Regions from separate parts of the Streptomyces sp. NPDC087906 genome, predicted to be linked through region 1. Evidence: riboswitches for the same ligand, from Rfam matches in the RefSeq annotation. Region 1 holds a riboswitch; each other region holds the start of a gene.
What was found. Region 1 has a riboswitch for cobalamin ahead of ACZ63I_RS23560 (ribonucleoside-diphosphate reductase subunit alpha). Riboswitches for the same ligand answer to the same signal wherever they lie in the genome.
Positions count from the first base shown of each region.

Region 2: another riboswitch for cobalamin. It lies ahead of ACZ63I_RS34565 (cobalamin biosynthesis protein); the one in region 1 lies ahead of ACZ63I_RS23560 (ribonucleoside-diphosphate reductase subunit alpha).
Region 3: another riboswitch for cobalamin. It lies ahead of metE (5-methyltetrahydropteroyltriglutamate--homocysteine S-methyltransferase); the one in region 1 lies ahead of ACZ63I_RS23560 (ribonucleoside-diphosphate reductase subunit alpha).

Region 1 is NZ_JBVJLC010000008.1:95,785-99,050, reverse strand. It holds gene mctP (monocarboxylate uptake permease MctP) at 1-1,148, shown strand, start outside; partial or broken gene ACZ63I_RS23565 (Uma2 family endonuclease) at 1,237-1,608, opposite strand; cobalamin riboswitch at 1,730-1,855, shown strand; gene ACZ63I_RS23560 (ribonucleoside-diphosphate reductase subunit alpha) at 1,993-3,266, shown strand, end outside.
Region 2 is NZ_JBVJLC010000021.1:1,137-4,402, forward strand. It holds gene ACZ63I_RS34560 (cobyric acid synthase) at 1-542, opposite strand, end outside; gene ACZ63I_RS34565 (cobalamin biosynthesis protein) at 539-1,498, opposite strand; cobalamin riboswitch at 1,532-1,654, opposite strand; gene ACZ63I_RS34570 (hypothetical protein) at 1,766-1,963, opposite strand; gene ACZ63I_RS34575 (inorganic phosphate transporter) at 1,976-3,193, opposite strand.
Region 3 is NZ_JBVJLC010000005.1:165,412-168,677, forward strand. It holds gene metE (5-methyltetrahydropteroyltriglutamate--homocysteine S-methyltransferase) at 1-1,474, opposite strand, end outside; cobalamin riboswitch at 1,637-1,856, opposite strand; gene ACZ63I_RS16930 (alpha/beta hydrolase fold domain-containing protein) at 1,948-2,961, opposite strand; gene ACZ63I_RS16935 (putative quinol monooxygenase) at 3,022-3,266, opposite strand, start outside.

The DNA.
Region 1 (3,266 bases):
GCAGCAACGACACCAACTGGTTCGTCAAGGACCTGCCGCTGTTCATCGCGTTCGCCGTGCTCGCCGCTTACACGTACTCGTCGGGGCTGCGGGCGCCCGCGCTGATCGCGTTCGTCAAGGACGGTCTGATCTACATCGTCATTCTCGTGGCGATCATCTACATCCCGATCCGGCTCGGCGGCTTCGACGACATCTTCGCCAAGGCGGGCGACGCCTTCGCGAAGGTCAACCCGGCCACCGGCAAACCGCGCGGCGCGCTGGCGCCCCCCGAAGCCGGCCAGTGGGGGTACGCGACGCTGGCGCTCGGCTCGGCGCTCGCGCTGTTCATGTATCCGCACTCGATCACGGCGACGCTCTCCAGCCGCAGCCGCGACGTGATCCGGCGCAACACCGCGATCCTGCCGCTGTACTCACTGATGCTGGGGCTGCTGGCGCTGCTCGGCTTCATGGCCATCGCCGCCGGGATCAAGGTCGACAACGGCCAGTTGGCGATCCCGCAGCTCTTCGAGAACATGTTCCCCGACTGGTTCGCGGGCGTCGCGTTCGCCGCGATCGGCATCGGCGCGCTGGTGCCGGCCGCGATCATGTCGATCGCCGCGGCGAACCTCTTCACCCGCAACATCTACAAGGACTTCATCAAGCCGGACGCGACCCCCGCGCAGGAGACCAAGGTCTCCAAGCTGGTGTCCCTGCTGGTGAAGGTGGGCGCGCTGGTCTTCGTCCTCGGCATGGACCCGACCGTAGCGATCAACTTCCAGCTCCTGGGCGGCATCTGGATCCTGCAGACCCTGCCGGCCCTGGTCGGCGGCCTGTTCACCCGCTGGTTCCACCGCTGGGCCCTGCTGGCGGGCTGGGCGGTCGGCATGGTCTACGGGACGCTCGCCGCGTACGGCGTCGCGAGCCCGACCCAGAAGCACTTCGGCGGCTCGTCGAAGGAGATCCCGGGCCTCGGCGAGATCGGCTACATCGGCCTCACCGCGTTCGTGCTGAACGTGGTGGTGACGGTGGTCCTCACCCTGATCCTGCGCGCGGTCAAGGCACCGGACGGCATCGACGAGACGAGCGCGTCGGACTACACGGCGGACGCGGGCGACCCGGACGTCAAGGCCGAACTCCCCCTGACGACCCCGGCGGAACCGGCCCACTGAGCCACCGCGAAACCGCGACAGGAACGGGCCGCCGGCACCACCGGCGGCCCGTTTTCGCTGCCCTCAGCGCACCCATTCCTTGAGCTGCTCGGTCGTCGGTGTCGGAGTCGTACGACGTGACCTCGACGGTCATCAGGACCCGTTCCGGGTCGCCCCACTCGCCCTGGCCGACGAAAGCGCCGCTGGGCGCCAGGGCACCGTCCGGGCGAGCACGGCCGTTGCGATACGTCTGGACCTTCAGCCCCTGCCCCGGATGGAGCCACAGCTCAGGACGCGCTCTCATGCAGATACGTGTCAGCCACTGAACGACGCGCCCGCGGGAACCGTCCGGCACGGCCCTGCTCCTGATCCGTCCGTCGATGAGTTCCAGCCGGACGCCCTCAGTGGTCCTCGCCAGTACCCGGGTCGCCTCGTCGAACTCCTCCGGAAGAATCCCGTGCCTGCCTTCGACCGCCGCCATGGGGACACCTCCTTGTCTCCAGGACGGTAGCGGAAATCGCTGACACAGCGCTGACAGCGAGCAGACGAAACTCGCCGCGACACAACATGTGGGGGGTGGCTCCCGGAACGTCCACCAGATGTATGCTCGTCTCGCTGTCGACACAGGGGAATCCGGTGCGAATCCGGAACTGTCCCGCAACGGTGTGCTGTGGTGCGCTTTGTCGTACCCCGCGAGTCCGAACACCTGCCGGCGGTGCGTCCGGGTCGGCCGATTCGGGCGTCGAGACGTCCCGGGCCCCGCGGTAGGGCCGGCGGACACGGCGGTGCGCCCTGCTCCGGGTGCGGTCCGTCGTACGCCTGCCTCCTGCCCGCCGGACCCGGTCCGAGCGAGGGAGAGCATCACGTGACCATCGCGCCAGACCGTCCGGCCACGCACACCGCCGCTTCAGGCGAGGCACTGCTGCGTACGCTGACGGACCTCACCGCCGATCTGCCCGACACCGACCCGGGCAAGGTCGCCGCGGCGGCGCTCCGGGGGCGGCACGCCGGATCGGACGCCGCGGGCCTGCGTGAGCTGGCCACCGAGGCCGCCGCCGGGCTGATCTCCGAGGACCCGGCGTACTCCCGGCTCGCCGCCCGGCTGCTGACCCGCTCCATCGCGGACGAGGCCGCGGGCCAGGGCGCGGTGTCGTTCTCCGCCTCGGTCGGCGTCGGACACACCGAGGGGCTGATCGCCGACGCCACGGCCCGCTTCGTGGCGCTGCACGCCGAGCGGCTCGACGCGCTCGTCGACCCGGCCGCCGACGACCGGTTCGGGTACTTCGGGCTGCGTACGCTCTACAGCCGCTACCTGCTGCGCCACCCGATCACCCGCCACGTCTTCGAGCGCCCGCAGTACTTCATGCTGCGCGTGGCGTGCGGGCTCGCCGAGGACGACAGTACGGCCGCGCTGGACGAAGTCGCCGCCCTCTACCGGCTGATGAGCCGGCTGGACTATCTGCCGTCGTCGCCGACCCTGTTCAACTCCGGTACCAGGCACCCGCAGATGTCCTCCTGCTACCTGCTGGACTCCCCCGCCGACGAACTCGACTCGATCTACGACCGCTACCACCAGGTGGCCCGGCTCTCGAAGCACGCGGGCGGCATCGGCATCCCGTTCTCCCGTATCCGCTCCCGGGGTTCGCTGATCCGCGGCACCAACGGGCACTCCAACGGCATCGTGCCGTTCCTGCGCACGCTCGACTCCTCGGTCGCCGCCGTCAACCAGGGCGGCCGGCGCAAGGGCGCCGCCGCCGTCTATCTGGAGACGTGGCACGCCGACCTGGAGGAGTTCCTCGAACTGCGGGACAACACCGGTGAGGAGGCACGCCGTACGCACAACCTCAACCTCGCGCACTGGATCCCCGACGAATTCATGCGACGCGTCGAGGCGGACACCGACTGGTCGCTGTTCTCACCCTCAGACGTGCCCGAGCTGGTCGACCTGTGGGGCGACGCGTTCGACACGGCGTACCGCGCGGCCGAGGCGGCGGGCCTCGCGATCAGGACGATCCCGGCCCGCGACCTGTACGGGCGGATGATGCGCACCCTCGCCCAGACCGGCAACGGCTGGATGACCTTCAAGGACGCGTCGAACCGTACGGCCAACCAGACGGCGGAGCCCGGCCGCACCGTTCA
Region 2 (3,266 bases), on a different contig from region 1:
GTCGTGCCGAAGAACGAGGCGAAGACCCCGCCCCTGTCGATGTCTCCGACGATCACGACCGGCAGCCGGGCGGCCCGCGCGATGCCCATGTTCACGATGTCGGTACGGCGCAGATTGATCTCGGCGGGACTGCCGGCGCCTTCGCAGATCACCGCGTCGTACGTGCTCCGCAGCTCCTCCAGGCAGTCCAGCACGGGCCGGAGCAGCTCGGCCTGCCGGCCGCCGTGGTAGCCGCGTGCGCTCAGCTCGCCCACCGGCCGCCCCATGAGGATCACTTGACTGGTGCGGTCGCCGCCCGGCTTCAGCAGCACCGGATTCATCAGCGCCGTCGGCTCGACCCTCGCGGCCTGTGCCTGCATCGCCTGGGCCCGGCCGATCTCCGCGCCCTCGCGTGTCACGAACGAGTTGAGCGACATGTTCTGGCCCTTGAAGGGCGCGACCTTCACCCCCTGGCGCACCAGCCACCGGCAGATTCCCGCCGTGACGACGCTCTTGCCCGCGTCGGACGTCGTGCCGGCGACCAGCAGCCCACCGCCCCTCATATCGACCCCCTCCTGGCCGCGAACCGGCCCACCGCGCAGACGCCGAGCGTGAGCCAGGTGACGCGCCGGGAGAGCCGTACCGCCCGTTCGATGTCGGCGACCTCGACAGGACGTCCCGCCGCCCCGTTCAGCACCGGCCGGTGCTCGACCCGGCCGCCGTACGCGAGGGTGCCGCCGAGCCGTACGCCCAGCGCACCGGCGAACGCCGCTTCCACCGGGCCCGCGTTGGGGCTCGGATGGCGGGCAGCGTCGGCGCGTACGGCCCGCAGCGCGCCGCGCGGGTCGCCGCCGCAGGCGGTCGCCAGCGCGGCGGTGAGCCGGGCCCCCGGCCAGCCGGCCAGGTCGTCGAGCCGGGCCGAGGCCCAGCCGAAGCGGCGGTAGGCGGCGGACTTGTGGCCGACCATCGCGTCGAGGGTGTTCACGGCGCGGAACCCGACCAGTCCCGGCACCCCGGCGACCGCGCCCCACACGAGCGCGCCCACCACGGCGTCGGAGGTGTTCTCCGCGACGGACTCGACCACGGCGCGTGCCATCTGCCGCTCGTCCAGGGCCTGCGGATCACGCCCGCAGAGCCGGGGGAGCAGCGTACGGGCCCGCTCGGTGTCCCCGGCGCTCAGCGCGGCCCCGACGGCGCGCGCCTCCCGGCCCAGGGAGGTGCCGCCCACGACCGCCCAGGTCGCTGCGGCGGTCAGTACGACGGACGCGGTGCGCCGGTCGCGTACGAGGCGGGTGGCGAGCGCGGCGGCGCCGGTGGCGCTCGCGACGCACACCGCCGTGTGCAGGGCGCCCCAGCCCCGGTGGTCGCGCCACAGGACGCGCTCGACGGCGCCCGCCGAGCGTCCGAAGGCGGCGACGGGGTGTCCCCGCCGGGGGTCGGCGAACAGCAGGTCGGCCAGGAGTCCGGCGGTGGCGCCGTAGGCGAAGACCCGCTCGGCGGCTGGACCGCGGCCAGGCATGGCGAAGTGTCCTCACTCAGGGTCCGCGCCCCGGCTCGACGTGAAGCGGCGGCGAGAGTTCCTGGCTCCTGGGCGTCGCGCTCTCCCAGTGACAGTGGCGGGACCGCGCCGGATTCGCACCGGCTTCCTCTGCTTGCCACCGCGGGACCGGCGCGAACCGGTCCCTTTCGGTCTCGGCAGTCCACCACGCTGCGAGAACAGCCGTCAACTCACCCTTGACCTGCGGTCGAGGGTGAGCGGGACGGTGCGGTGCGGGGCGGGGGCCGGTCAGGCGACGATGAGGAAGATCCCGTACGCGACGGCCGCCGCGCACAGGGCGAAGCAGGCGTACGCGCCGGACACGGCGGTCGCCGAGCCCTGCTTGGAGAGGCCGATGACCCCGAGGGTGAACAGGCCAACCAGCGCGACGGTGGCCACCAGGCTGACCCCGAAGACGGAGCCGAGAGCCGCCCAGTCGATTTCCATGCTGTTCCGTCCTTACGCCGTGGCCGAGGCCGCTGTGGTGGGAGCCGCCGCTGCGGGTGCGGCAGCGGGCGCCGGGATCGTGGCCGTCAGATCCTGCGGGAGTCCGACGGACACCGGAACCACGTCGTCCGCAGCGCCGACCACGTTCGTGGCGTCCACAGGCCGGCGGCGCGAGGCGCGCCAGATCCCCGCCGACACCAGGACGAGCAGCGCGGCGACGACGGCGACGCCCCAGGGGCCCCGTCCGGTCAGGAACTCGGCGCCCGCCGCCACCAGACCCGCGGCGGGCAGGGTCAGACACCACGCGACGGCCATCCGGGTCGCGGTGGACCAGTGGACCACCCCGCCCTTGCGGCCGAGCCCCGCGCCCATCACGGCACCGGAGCACGCCTGTGTCGTGGAGAGCGAGAAACCGAGGTGGGAGGAGGCGAGGATGACGGTCGCCGCGCTGGTCTGGGCCGCGAAGCCCTGCTGCGGCTTGAGGGTGGTGAGGCCGGTGCCCATGGTGCGGATGATGCGCCAGCCGCCGAGGTAGGTGCCGAGCGCGATGGCCGTGCCCGCCGACACGATGACCCACAGCGGCGGGTTGGACCCGGGCGCCAGCACACCGCCGGTGACCAGGGCGAGGGTGATCACACCCATCGTCTTCTGCGCGTCGTTGGTGCCGTGGGCGAGGGAGACGAGAGCGGCGGAGGCGATCTGCCCCGCCCGGTACCCCTTGGCGGTGTCCTTCTCGTCGGTGTGCCGGCCGATCCGGTACGTCAGCCGGGTGGCGGCCGTCGCCGCCAGCCCCGCGACGACCGGCGCGGCGAGGGCCGGGATGAGCACCTTGGTGACGACGACCCCGCCGTTGACCCCCGACGTACCGACGGACATCAGGGTGGCGCCGATCAGACCTCCGAAGAGGGCGTGCGAGGAGCTGGACGGCAGGCCCAGCAGCCAGGTGAAGAGATTCCACAGGATGGCGCCGACGAGTGCGGCGAAGATGACTTCGGTCCTGATGCCCTGTTCGTTGATGAGGCCGCCGGAGATGGTCTTGGCGACCTCGACCGACAGGAAGGCGCCGACGAGATTGAGGGCGGCGGACATGGCCACCGCGATCTTTGGCTGGAGAGCGCCGGTCGAGATGGTCGTCGCCATCGCGTTGGCGGTGTCGTGGAAACCGTTCGTGAAATCGAACACGAGAGCCGTCGCGATCACGATCGCGAGCAGCAGCGTGAGGTGCTCCATGCGGTTCAGGCAATCGAATCAGAGTGAACGGAAGATGAACTAGGCCGGTATTTGAGGTGTCTCTGTCCCGGGT
Region 3 (3,266 bases), on a different contig from region 1:
GCCCGGCCTTCTCCTGGAAGGACAGGACGTCCCTGATCTCGTCCTTGATGCGCTCCTCGTACCCGGCGGTGTCGATCCGGCCGGTCCGCAAGTCGGCCCGCGCGGTGCGCAATTCGCTGGTCTGCGGGAACGAGCCGATGGTCGTGGTCGGCAGCAGCGGGAGCCCGAGGTGCGCGCGCTGGGTGAGGGTCCGCTCGGGGTACGGCTGCGAGCGCCGCCCGTCGGCGTCGGTGATGGCAGCGGTACGGGCCCGCACGGCGGGGTCGCTGGTCAGTGCGGACCCGGCACGCGAGGCCAGATCGGCGCGGTTGGAGGCGAGTTCGGCCGCGATGGTGTCAGTGCCCTGCGCGAGGGCGCGCGCCAGGACGGCGATCTCCTGGGTCTTCTGCCGGGCGAACGCGAGCCAGCGGACGATCTGCGGATCGATGTCGCGTTCGGCGTCGGCGTCCAGCGGTACGTGCAGGAGCGAGCAGGACGACGAGACGTCGACCCGGTCGGCGAGACCGAGGAGCGTGCCGAGTGTGGCCAGCGACTTCTCGTAGTCGTTGATCCAGATGTTGCGGCCGTTGACGACGCCGGCGACCAGCCGCTTGCCGGGCAGTCCGCCGGCGGCTGCGAGGTCATCGAGGTTGGCGGCGCCCGACTCGGTGAAGTCGAGGGCGAGTCCTTCGACCGGCGCCTTGGCCAGGACCGGCAGCGCCTCGCCGAGCCGTCCGAAGTACGAGGCGACGAGCAGCTTCGGCCGGTCGGTCGCGGCTCCCAGGTCGCGGTAGGCGCGGGCGGCGGCGGCCAGCTCGGCGGGGGTGCGGTCCTGGACCAGCGCGGGCTCGTCGAGCTGCACCCACTCGGCGCCGGCCGCCCGCAGATCGGCCAGCACCTCGGCGTACACCGGCAGCAGCCGGTCCAGCAGGGTCAGCGGCTCGAAGTCGGCGGCGACGCCGGGCGCGGGCTTGGCGAGCAGCAGGTACGTGAGAGGGCCTACGAGGACCGGGCGTGCGGTGTGACCGAGCGCGACGGCCTCCGCCAGCTCGGTGACCTGCTTGCCGGAGTCGGCCGTGAAGACGGTGTCCGGGCCCAGCTCGGGCACGAGGTAGTGGTAGTTCGTGTCGAACCACTTGGTCATTTCTAGCGGGGCGATGTCCTGGTTGCCCCGGGCCATCGCGAAGTACCCGTCGAGCGCGTCGGCTTCGACCGCCGCGCGGTGCCGCTCGGGGACAGCGCCGACCATGACGCTGGTGTCCAGAACATGGTCGTAGTACGAGAAGTCACCGGACGGCACCTCGTGGATACCGGCCTCGGCCAACTGCTGCCAGTTCGAACGGCGCAGACCTGCCGCGGTCTCCCGGAGGGCGTCGGCGCTGACGCGGCCCTTCCAGTACCCCTCGACTGCCTTCTTCAGTTCACGGTTGCGACCCTGGCGGGGGTAGCCGTGGACGGTGGCGCGTGCTGCCGCGGCTGCGGGCTTCGCTGTCACGGAACTCTCCTTCGCGAGATGTGTCCTGGTGTCCCGGGGACGGGACCGCGGACGCGAAGGGACGGACCGACCGGGCGGCCCGCGAGGCTGCGCCGCCGCGAGTACCGCTCGATGTGTACGCCGACCCGCCCACGAGGTCACCGGGATGTCCGCGCGCGATCGGTCGCGCACGGGCGACGGGCAGGTCTTCGGACTCGCGGGCTCGTCTCGTGAAGGTCACGGGACACCTAATGGCCGTCGCTTCCCAGACCCGGCCGGGTCCAGTGCGTATGACGGCGGTCGTTCCCACTCACCGCTGCGGGGCAGTCCCGGATTCTCACCGGGTTCCCTCTTACGAAGCCCTCTCTGGCGGACAGGGCCAACCAGTCGCACGACCAGCCTAGAGGGAAGAACGGCCCGCGCGCACCCTTGCCCGTGATCCGGGCCGGGGTCGGGCACGCTCGGGTGGCCTGGTCCGTGTCCTCGGCCGTGCCCTAGTCCATGGCCTGGTCCGTCACCGGGGCCCCGTCCGGGGCCCTGTCCGGTGCCCCGTCCGGGGCCAGGACGCGGGTGAGCCAGTCGGTACGGGTCCGGCGGGCCGTGGCCGAGAGGTCGGCCTGCGGGTACAGCGCGTCGAATCCGTGGAAGCCACCCGCCCAGACATGCAGTTCGGCCTGACCCCCTGCCGCCCAGATCCCGGCGGCGTAGGCGGCGTCCTCGTCGCGGAAGACCTCGGCGGAGCCGGTGTCGATATAGGTGGTCGGCAGCCCCGAGAGGTCGTCCGCCAGGGCGGGTGAGACGTACGGGGAGACGTCAGCGCCGGTGAGATCGCCGAGGACGCAGCGCCAGCCGAACGCGTTCATCTCGCCGGTCCAGACGCCGGGGACACCGGAGTACTGGCGGCTGGAGACGGAGGTGTTGCGGTGGTCGAGCATGGGACCGATCAGGGCCTGGCCGGCGAGGGCCGGGGTGCCGAGGTCGCGCGCCAGCAGGGCGACACCTGCGGCGAGGCCGCCGCCGGCGCTGGCCCCCGCGACGACGATCCTGGCGGGGTCGACGCCCAGTTCGGCGGCGTGCCCGACGGTCCAGAGCAGCCCTTCGTAGCAGTCGTCGACCAGCGTCGTCCCGGTGGCCTCGGGTGCGAGCCGGTAGTCGACGGAAACCACGACGGCGCCGAGCGCGTCGAGCCACTCCAGCGGGATGTCGATCTGCGAGAAGCGGTCCCCCATGACCATCCCGCCGCCGTGCATCCAGTAGACACAGGGCGCGGCGGAGGGGTGATCACCACTCGCGGGGCTGAAGACCGAGAGCCGGATCGGGGTGCCGTCCTTGGCGGGCACGGTGACCTCCCGCCGGTCGACCTGCCGGTCGGCAAGGAGGGGTTCGACGGGCGCCGAGGAGAAGGGGCGTACCTGCGCGAGTATCTCCGGACTCAGCTCGGACATGAGGGGCATGTCGGCCAGCAGGCGACGCAGTTCGGGGTCCAGCTCAGGGCGTGCGGTGGTCATGGCGGGGCCTTTCGTAGGGCACGGGGGGGGAGGGCACAGGGCGCGGGCGGTGGCTACGGGTCAGAACGCGGCCTTGCCGCGCACCGGGACGTAGTCCGTGTAGGCGGACTCCTCGGCCAGCAGCCCGCCGATCCGCGCCACGATGGCCTGCGCGGCCTCACCGGAGAAGACCCGGTGGTGGTCCTCCTCGCTGGTCCAGCCCTCCGTGACATGGACGACGTCCGGGTCGGAGGCGGAGCGGGAGACGAGATAGACGACGCAGTACTCGCTGGCGCCGGGGCTGCCTTCGTCCAGACCGGTCAGCA